Regions from separate parts of the Verrucosispora sp. WMMD703 genome, predicted to be linked through region 3. Evidence: riboswitches for the same ligand, from Rfam matches in the RefSeq annotation. Region 3 holds a riboswitch; each other region holds the start of a gene.
The links. A riboswitch is a leader RNA that binds a small molecule or an ion and turns the genes downstream of it on or off. The one in region 3 is predicted to bind cyclic di-AMP.
Positions count from the first base shown of each region.

Region 1 (3,246 bases), 4.4 Mb from region 3:
TGGCCTGCCACACCCCCTGCCCGCCCGGGTGCAGGTGCAACTCGGGTGCGTCGCTCGGCTGGTCGATGGTCACGGTCAGCAGCGGTGTCGGTGCGAAGATCATGACGCGGCCGGTCATGACCGCTCCCCGTTGTCCGTACCGCCGCCGGGCCTGGCGATTCGCTCGTTCATGGCGTTCCTCCCGTTAGCGGACAAATACCGCTTCCTGGTACGACGGTAACCAAGGAGGCGCGTCGATGCGCGCCGAAGGGACGGTGCCCCGCCGGCCAACGGTGAAACGCAGCGCCGGGTGAACCGCTCGTGAAGAGCAGTTCACCCGGCGCGACGAGGAAGTCAGTACACCGACAGGTGGACGTGGTTGGTGTGGTCGCTGGACGGGTCACCCCGGGCGCCGCTGTACGACTTCCAGCCGCTGCTGGGCAGCCAGATCTGCCTGTACCAGATCACGTAGAGCACCGCGAGCCGGTCGGCGTTCTTGACGAAGTACGCCGCCAGGTTGTTGCCGTAGGTCCGGTCGCCTCCGGTCGCGTCCCCGCCGAAGCCGTTCTTCTGGGCGGCGAAGTCGCAGGCCCGACCCTTCGGGTGCTCGCCCGAGCCGCCGGAGCGGTAGCAGGAGACGTACCGGGTGAAGCCAGCCGACTTGGCCTGCTTCAGCGCATGCAGGGTGCGTGGGGTGATGCAGCCGTTGGCCGGGGTGGGGTCGTTGACGCTGCACGACTCCGAGGGCCACGACCCGTCGGAGTTGCGGGGAGCGGGCTTGGCGGTGGGACTCGACCCGCTGCTCCGCGACGGTGACCGGGCGGCCCGCTCGGCGGCCCTGGCCCGTTCGGCCGCCTCGTCCCGCTCGATGGCCACGGTCAACGCCCGCTCGGCCTGGTCCTTGCGCTTGGCCATCACGGCCACCTGCTTGCGCTGCTCCTGGATCTCCACGTCCAGGGCCTGCTTGGTGGCGCTGACCTCGTCCCGGGCCACCTGGAGCTCACGCAGCGCGCGATCCTCGTTGGCAGCCACCGCGTCCAGCGCTGCCGCCCGGTCCATGAAGCCGGCCGGTGAACCGCTGTTGAGCAGAGCCGACGCGGCGCCCAGCCGCCCGGTGCGGTACGCCTGTGCGGCGATCTCGGCGACCTTGGTGCCCCGCTCGGCGACCTGACTCTCGGTCGTCTTGAGCTGCTCGGCAAGCTTCTTCTGGCGCTTGACCGAGCGGTCGAGTGCGGTCTTGGCGTCGAGGTAGCCCTTGCTGGCGGCCTCCAGTTGGGCCCGCAGCGCCGGGGTGCCACCCTCGTCGTCCACGTCGCCCGGGGCAGCCGCCCGCAATGGCGGCGATGCCGCGGCGGCGGGGGTGAAGGGGGCCAGCGCGACGCCGAGAGTGAGGGCGAGCGCGGCGGCGATCAGGGCCGCCGTACGGGCGGCCGGTCTTACCGTTGCCACTGCTGGCATGCACGTTTCCTTCCGTCAGCCGCCGACCGGGTTAGCTGACGGGTTCGGGACGGAAGATCCCTACCGCTGACGCGGATACACCCCAGGAACCTGGTTCCCCGGTTCGCCCTGGCGGGCGATTAGGCGGCGGCCGCCGCCGGCACCTGTGGGTGCCGCCTGGCGGAGGCCGGGTCCGAGCCTACCGGTGCCCATGTGACCGGTGCAGCTGCTGTTACTGCTGGTGTTCAGTTGTTGACTAGTAGAACAGACCAAAAGCGGACAATGACCCCTTTTCTCTGATTCTTCCGGTCACCACTGCGCCGCCCCGCAGTGCCCGGGATCCGACCGCGGCTCGATCTGGAGGGTCGCGTGCTCGATCTGGAAGTCCTCGTGCAGCGCCGAGCGGGCCGCCGCCAGCACGGCGCCGACGTCGGCGCCCGGTCTGACGGTGAGGTGCGCCGAGGCGACCTCCATGCCGGAGGTCAACGTCCAGACGTGCAGGTCGTGGACGCCGGCCACGCCCGGCACCGCGGCCAGCCGGTCATACACCGCGGTGACCTGAAGGTGTTCCGGAGCGGCCTGGACCAGGATGCGTACCGCGGCCCGGCCCAGGCGCCACGTCCGGGGCAGGATGAACGTGGCGATCGCGGTGGCCACCAGAGGGTCGGCCCACCACCAGTCGGTCACGGCGATCAGCAGGGCGGCCGCGATCACGCCAAGCGAACCGAGCAGGTCCGCCAGCACCTCCAGATACGCCCCGCGCAGGTTGATGCTCTCCCGCGCCCCCGGACGCAGGAGGGCGAACGCGGCGACGTTGGCGAGCAGGCCGAGTGCGGCCACCACCAGGACCGGGCCGGCGAGCACCTCGGGCGGATCGCCGATTCGGCGTACCGCCTCGACCAGCACGTACACCGCGACGCCGGAGAGCAGTACGGCGTTGGCCAGGGCCGCGAGCACCTCCAGTCGGTAGAGCCCGAAGGTGCGTTGCGGGTCCGTGTCGGCCCGACGGGTGGCAGCCACGGCCGCGAGGGCCATCCCGATGCCCAACACGTCGGTGAACATGTGCCCGGCGTCGGAGAGCAGGGCCAGCGAACCGGTCCGCAGAGCGGTGCCTGCCTCGATCACCATCAGCGCGCTGAGCAGGGCGAACGCTGCCCACAGCCGGCCGGAGTGGCGGTGGGCGGCGTTCGACACCGCAGCGTGGTGGTGGTCATGGCCGGCGCCCACCCAGACACCTTGCGTCGTCCGCCGGACCGGGGACGGAGCTATGCCAACATCGCTATGTATGCAATCGTCGGGCGGGTCGCGGTGCTCGGGTTCACCCGGCCGGGTCGACGGTGGTCAACCGCTGGGTGGCCCGGGACAGGGCGACGTAGAGGGTACGGACACCGGAGCCCGGCTCCGCCCGGATCTCCGCCGGGGCGACCAGCACCACACCGTCGTACTCCATGCCCTTGGCCTCCAGGCTGGTCACCACCTGCAACCGCTGCCCGCCCAGCGCCCCCAGCCAGGCCGCGACCTGGTCCCGTCGGGGCACCGGAGTGATCACGCCGACGGTCCCCTCGACCTCGCCGAGCAGGGCGCTGGCGGCTGTCACGACTGTGGTCTCCAGCTCGGGCGCCGGCACCTCGAGCTGGAGTGGATCGATCCCGGTGGAACGGACCGCGGTGGGCAACGCGAGATCCGGGTACGCCCGCCGGATCTCGGCCGCCGCCACCGCGAAGATCTCCGCCGAGTTGCGGTAGTTCGTGGTGAGCGTGAAGCGGTGCCGGCGGCGGCGCCCCAGCGCCTGGTCGCGGGCCCGGGCCAACTCCTGTGGATCTCCCGTCC
Region 1 is NZ_JBMHMM010000004.1:5,208,464-5,211,709, reverse strand. It holds gene ACN26Z_RS24135 (1-phosphofructokinase family hexose kinase) at 1-118, opposite strand, end outside; gene ACN26Z_RS24130 (coiled-coil domain-containing protein) at 334-1,437, opposite strand; cyclic di-AMP (ydaO/yuaA leader) riboswitch at 1,442-1,573, opposite strand; gene ACN26Z_RS24125 (cation diffusion facilitator family transporter) at 1,726-2,643, opposite strand; gene ACN26Z_RS24120 (HelD family protein) at 2,735-3,246, opposite strand, start outside.
Region 1: it holds a riboswitch for cyclic di-AMP, as region 3 does, so the genes downstream of both, ACN26Z_RS24130 (coiled-coil domain-containing protein) here and ACN26Z_RS04570 (coiled-coil domain-containing protein) in region 3, are expected to answer to the same signal.

Region 2 (3,246 bases), 380 kb from region 3:
GAACACACGTTCGAAGCGGGTAGTCCGACACGCGTGTCACATACCGGCAGCTATGGTGTGGCGATGCTGCTCTCCGACCGTGACCTGGTGTCCGAGATCAAGGCGGGCACCCTGGCGCTCGAACCGTTCGAGCCCACGCTGGTGCAGCCCTCCAGCATCGACGTACGACTGGACAAACTGTTCCGGGTCTTCAACAACCACCTCTACACCCACATCGACCCGGCGACCCGACAGGACGACCTCACCTCCGCCGTCGAGGTGCCCGACGGCCAAGCGTTCGTGCTGCACCCGGGCGAGTTCGTGCTCGCCTCGACGCTTGAGGTCATCTCGCTGGGCGACCAGCTCGCCGGCCGCCTCGAAGGCAAGTCCAGCCTGGGAAGACTCGGCCTGCTCACTCACTCGACCGCCGGCTTCATCGATCCCGGCTTCTCCGGTCACGTCACCCTGGAGCTGTCCAACGTGGCCAACCTGCCGATCACCCTCTGGCCGGGCATGAAGATCGGGCAGCTCTGTATCTTCCGGCTCTCCTCGCCGGCCGAGCACCCGTACGGCTCGGCCGTCTACGGTTCCCGTTACCAGGGCCAGCGCGGCCCGACGCCGAGTCGCGCCTGGCAGAGCTGGCGCACCTGGCCCACCCGCTGACACCGCAGGGTCGCTGCGGGCGATGATTCACTGCCCGTGCCGCGACCGCCGCACCCGTAAGGGCCCGACGTCGTACGCTCCGAAGCCTCAGCCCGGCCGGCCGAAGCTGTGCACCGGGCCGCTGTCCAGTCGCTTCATCTTGACCGGCTGACCCGCCCGGGAGGCGTGCACCACCCAGCCACCACCGACGTACATGCCGACGTGGTGCAGGTCCCGGTAGTAGAAGACGAGGTCGCCGGGGCGCAGTGCGCCGCGACTGACCGACGCGGTGACCCGGCGCTGCCTGGCCGCGTTGTGCGGCAGTGCGACACCGGCCCGCGACCATGCGGCCAGCGTCAGCCCGGAGCAGTCGTACGCGTTCGGGCCTTCGGCGCCCCAGGAGTACGGCTTGCCGATCTGGGCGCAGGCGAAGGTGACCGCCTCACCGGCCGGTCCGCCGGGGTAGCTGGCCGGACAGGGTGCCGGCCGCAGCGGGCCACCGCCACCCTTGCCGTACGCCCGTAGCCGGAGCCGCTGCAACCGGTCGATTTCGGCGTCGATCCGTCGCCGCTTGTCGGCGAGGTCGGCCTCGGTGTGGGCGAGCTGATCGATGGTGTGGTCCAGCCCGGCCTTGGCCGCGGCGAGTTCGTCGCGCAGTTCACTCGCGTGCCGGACGTCCTGCTGCTGCACGCGCGCATACCGGTCGAGCAGGCCGAGCTGCTCGACGACTTCGCCCGGCGACCGGCTGCCCAGCAGCGCGTTGACGGCCCGCACCTGCTCGCCCTTGTACGCGCCGGCAGCGAGCTTGCCGACCCTGTCCATCGCCTGGTCCACCTGGCGTTGCAGCGGCGCGATCCGAGCGGCCAGCGCGTCCGCCTCCCGCCGCTTGCCGGCCAGGTCCTGCCGGGTGGCGTTGTGCTGTTCGATGACGGGTTCGAGCCGGTTCCAGTCCTCGTCGATCCGGCGCTCGATGTCGGCGACCGTGGGGTCGGCCCAGGCCGCCGCCGCACCGCCGGTCAACATCACGGCGGTCGCGGCCAGGGCGGCGGGGATGCAGCGGTACCAGCGGAAACGCGGCGCTGCCGTCGGCCGGCCGGGCAATTCCGGACGCGGTGACGGCGGCCGCGGGGCATGGTCTGCCACCGGGCTCAGCACTCCTTCTTCCCATACCGCCTACCGGGTCAGGCCCTGTGTCGGAGTCTGGACTCCGCCTCGGCTCGACCGAGGACTTCGACACAGGGCCTAGCTGACGGGTTCGGGCGAGAAGGGGCGCCCTACCGTGCCCCGCACGGATTCACCCCGGGTACCTGGTTCCCGGCTCGCTCACGAGCGATTCGGCGGTGTCGGACCGTTACCGCCCCGGATGGACGGACCTGCCAGCGGTCGACGATTACCCAGCGTAGGGACGATCAGCGTCGATACGCAACACAACCACACCGTCACTGTGGGTGCTGACATCCGACAATGGCGAGGGCCCCCGTCGACTTGACCGGGGACCCTCGGGAGATCCTGTGCGACCGCTCAGCGGGCGCTGGTGGCGGCTCAGCCGGGTCGGCGGAAACCGGCGAGCGGCATGGTCGTGATCGGCGAGACGTTTACCGGCTTACCGGCTCGGGCCGCATGCACCATCTGGTTGTTGCCCAGGTAGAGCCCCACGTGGTGCAGGTCGCTGAAGAAGAAGACCAGGTCACCCGGACGGGCGTCGGACCGCGAGATTGCCTTGCCCTCGTTCCACTGTGCGCCGGTGAAGTGGGTGAGCGAGATGCCGGCAGCCCGGTAGGCGTACTGGGTCAGACCCGAGCAGTCGAACGAGTTCGGGCCGGTGGCGCCCCACACGTACGGCTTGCCGACCTGGGCGCATGCCGTACGGATGGCGGTGCGAGCGGCATCGCTGACCACACCGTTGATGGTCGGGCAGTTGGTGGTCTTCACCGTGGTCACCGGCAGCGACCGTTCGAGCCGCTTGATCTCGGCGTCGATCTGCTTCTTCTTCGCCGCCAGCTGCTTCGCCTTCGTCTCCTGGTCGGCGATCAGGGCGTCGAGCTTGGCCTTCTGGTCGTCGTACTTCTTGCGGATCTTCATGACGCCTTCGAGCTCGCGGCGCTCCTGCGACGCGAGTCGGTCAAGGAAGGCCATCTGCTCGCCGAGCTCGTTCGGCTTGGAGTTGAGCAGCACAACACCGATCTCTTTGGACGGGCCGGTGATGTAGTACCGGGAGGCGAGATCGGCGACCCGGTTCATCGCCAGCTCGGTCTCCAGAGCCAGCGGCTGGATCTTCTTCTCCAGGCTCTTCGACTTCTGCTTGTTGACCCGCAGCTGGGAGCGCACCTTGTTGTACTGCTCGATTGTGGGTTCCAGCTTCTCCCACTGCTTGTCGATCTGGGCCTCGATCTCGTCGACCGAGGGTTCGGCGTACGCGGGGGCGGCGAGCAGGCCGGCACCGACCGCGGCGGCGGCGACGAGGACGACCAGCCCACGGGCGGCCCTACGCAGGCCACCCGGACGAGATCGCCCTGGCGCACGACGATGGAGGGGCATGGTTGCCACCGGCAGCGTCTCCTTTGCAGCCGACCACCGGGCGTCCCGCGAGCGGTAAGGGGCGGGGACAGACGACCCATGGCGGTC
Region 2 is NZ_JBMHMM010000004.1:467,823-471,068, reverse strand. It holds gene dcd (dCTP deaminase) at 64-642, shown strand; gene ACN26Z_RS02715 (NlpC/P60 family protein) at 730-1,764, opposite strand; cyclic di-AMP (ydaO/yuaA leader) riboswitch at 1,838-1,971, opposite strand; gene ACN26Z_RS02710 (NlpC/P60 family protein) at 2,164-3,174, opposite strand.
Region 2: it holds a riboswitch for cyclic di-AMP, as region 3 does, so the genes downstream of both, ACN26Z_RS02715 (NlpC/P60 family protein) here and ACN26Z_RS04570 (coiled-coil domain-containing protein) in region 3, are expected to answer to the same signal.

Region 3 (3,246 bases):
TCCAGTTCCGTGCGCTTTCCCGTCCGTCAGTGCTCGCCATGCCCGCCATCGTATGACCTGCCGTTCGAGTACCCCGGCCCGCGTCGTTACCGGCCTCGGTTCGGCCGAGCGCAAGCGTCGACTGATGTATGAAATGCATATCACGTATAGCTTGACGTGCGTTATGGCGCGTGTGACCGTGATGGCAGCCCGTGACCAGCGCCGGCCGGGATGACCAGGCATTCCTCCCAGAGATGAGGTGCAGCCGGATGAGTCGACCCGGAACGCTCGGTCCCCAGCCCGGACCGGACCGCGAGTTGCTCAGCGCGGATCTTCCCGGCGCCCCGCAGCGGGCCCTCGCCGAGTTGCTCGCCGGGAACCGGCGGTTCGTCACCGACGCACTGCGGCATCCCAACCAGAACGCTGGGCGGCGGGCCGCCGTCGCGGCCGAACAGCATCCCTTCGCGGTGATCGTCGGCTGCTCCGACTCCCGGCTCGCCGCCGAGATCATCTTCGATCGCGGGTTGGGCGACCTCTTCGTGGTTCGTACCGCCGGACACACCGTCGGGCCGGAGGTGCTGGGCAGCGTGGAGTACGCGGTGGCCGTGCTGCGTACGCCCCTGGTGGTGGTGCTCGGCCACGACTCGTGCGGCGCTGTCCAGGCGGCCCGCGAGGCACTGGCCACCGCCACCACGCCGCCCGGGCATCTGGGCGCCGTGGTCGACGCCGTGGTGCCGAGCCTGCGCCGGGCGCAGGACACCGGAGTGCACGACCTGGACGGCATCGTGGACATCCACATCGCGCGGACCGTCGAGACGATGCTGGCCTCCTCCACGACTCTCGCTGCGGAGGTGGCGGCCGGGCGATGTGCGGTGGTCGGCATGTCGTACCGACTGGCCGCCGGTGAGGTGCGGGCGGTCGCCGCGGAACCCGCCGCACTCGGCGGTGCGATGGCGACCGCGCCCTGATCCCGCGACCCGTCGCGAGGAATGAGGCCGGTCCGGGTACCGGCAGTCGGCGACCGCGACGGTGACCTCCGGAACGACGAGGGCCGTCCCACCACGGTTGGCGGGACGGCCCTCGGTGCGTCGTGTGAGCGATCAGAGCAGCGACACGTGTACGTGGTCCGTGTGGTTGGACGGGCCGCTGTAGGAACTCCAGCGCTCGGTGGCCGCGAACCAGATCTGCCGGTTCCAGATCACGTAGTAGACGCCCAGTCGGTCGGCGTTGCGGACCAGGAAGGCCGCCAGGTTGTTGCCGTAGATCCGGGTGTCGTTGTTGTGCCACGGGCTGAAGCCGCTGTTCTGCAATGACCAGTCACAGGCCCGGCCCTTGGGGTGCTCGAACTTGTCACCCGGACGGAAGCAGCCGACGAACCGGTTGAATCCGGCTCGCTTGACCTCCTTGTACATGTGCAGCGTCCGCGGCGTGATGCAGCCCGACGTGGTGGGGTCGTTCTGGCTGCACGACTCGGGCTTCCAGCCGCCGTCCGAGGCCCGGTTCGGCGCGATCCGGGCCACCGGCGAGGTGGCGTCCACCAACCCGCCGGTCAGGCCGACACCACCGACCAGTCGGAGGGACTTCTCCGCCTCGCTCTTCTTGCGCGCCATGTCATTTGTCAGCTTCTTCTGCTCGCGCACCTCGGCGTCGAGCGCGAGCTTGGCCTGCTCGGCGCGGAGCTTGATCGCGTTGACCTCGCCCAGTTTCTTGTCGTTCACCAGGTTCAGCTCGTCCAGCGCCGAGGCCCGGTTGATGAACGAGTCCGGTGCACTGCTCTGCAACAGCATGGCGATCGCGCCGACCCGGCCCGTGCGGTACGACTGGGTGGCGATCTGAGCGACCTGTGGCGAGAGTGCGTCCAGGTCAGCCTGAGCGGCGCGGACCTCAACCGCCAGTCGGAGTTGCCGCTTCTTGGATTTCTCCAGCTTGGCCTTGGCCTTGGAGTAGTCCCGGGTGGTCGCCTCGATCAAGTCGTTGAGCATCGGCGGGTCGTCGTCGTGCTCCGCTGGTTTGGGGTCGTTCGGTGCGGCCGTCGCCGGCATCGGACCAGCGAAAACGGCGAACGCGGCGAACACGGCCACCACGGGCGTCAACCAGCGGCGTAGGGGTGCCGTCACTGTTTTCCCTTCCATCGACCGCCGACCGGGTTAGCTGACGGGTTCGGGACGGAAGTGGCCCCTACCGCTTTCGCGGATTCACCCCACGTACCTGGGTCCCCGGCTCGCCTGGCGGCGATTGGGCGGCGGCACCGCAGGCGCCGCTGCGCGCCTTCGGCGGTGACCGGCAGTGAGGTTACCTGACAGTCCATCTGTGCTTCTACGCCCCGAACCCGACTAGATGCGTCATTTCGTAATCGCTTTGAGTGACCAGCGACACGATTACGAGCCGCGTATACAGGGGCGGTCACGTTGAGGAGTGTCACCATGTGGTGTCCGTGCTCCTGTCCGGGTCGGGCCACCTTGGAGGGGTGGCGGGGGACGTGTTTCGGGTGGGTGGGGTGCTGAGGGCGTGGAGCGCCTCGGCCCGGTCCGTTGCCGGCCGGGGAATCACGGGGGTGGGCTCACCGCTGTGGACGTCGGCGTCGCCGCGCCCGGCGGTGCTGACCACCGCAGCCAGCGCGGTGGTAAGCGGTACCGCGGCGATCAGCCCGAGCGTGGCGACCACGCTACGAACGATCTCCGTGGTGAGGAACTCGCTGGTCAGGATCTGCCCCAGTGCGCGGGAATCCGCGGTCAGCAGAAGCAGGAGGGGCAGCGAGGCGCCGGCGTACGCCAGCACGATCGTGTTGACCACCGAGGCGATGTGTGCCCGCCCGACCCGGGTGGCCGAGCGGTACAACTCCCGGCGGGAGAGGTCCGGGTTGGCGTGGCGCAACTCGTTGACCGCGGCGGCCTGGGTGACCGTGACGTCGTCGAGTACGCCCAACGAGCCGATGATGATGCCGGCGAGCAGCAGACCGTGCAGGTCGACGTCGGCCCGGAACATGGACAGGGTGGTGGCGTCCTCGCTGCCGAAACCGGTCAGGTGGGTGGCCCCGGTCGCGGCCAGCCCGAGCAGCCCGGTGAGCACCAGACTGGCGAGCGTGCCGAGCACGGCCACCGAGGTCTGGGCGGATATGCCGTGGGTCAGGTACAGCACCACGAACATGATCAGCGAGGCGCCGACGATGGCGACCGCGAGCGGTGGCTGGCCGGCGCTGATGCCGGGCAGTACGAAGGTCAGCAGGATGGCGAAGCTGGCGGCCAGGCCACCCAGCGCGGCCAGTCC
Region 3 is NZ_JBMHMM010000004.1:846,460-849,705, forward strand. It holds gene ACN26Z_RS04560 (helix-turn-helix transcriptional regulator) at 1-49, opposite strand, end outside; gene ACN26Z_RS04565 (carbonic anhydrase) at 249-947, shown strand; gene ACN26Z_RS04570 (coiled-coil domain-containing protein) at 1,080-2,096, opposite strand; cyclic di-AMP (ydaO/yuaA leader) riboswitch at 2,100-2,231, opposite strand; gene ACN26Z_RS04575 (YibE/F family protein) at 2,398-3,246, opposite strand, start outside.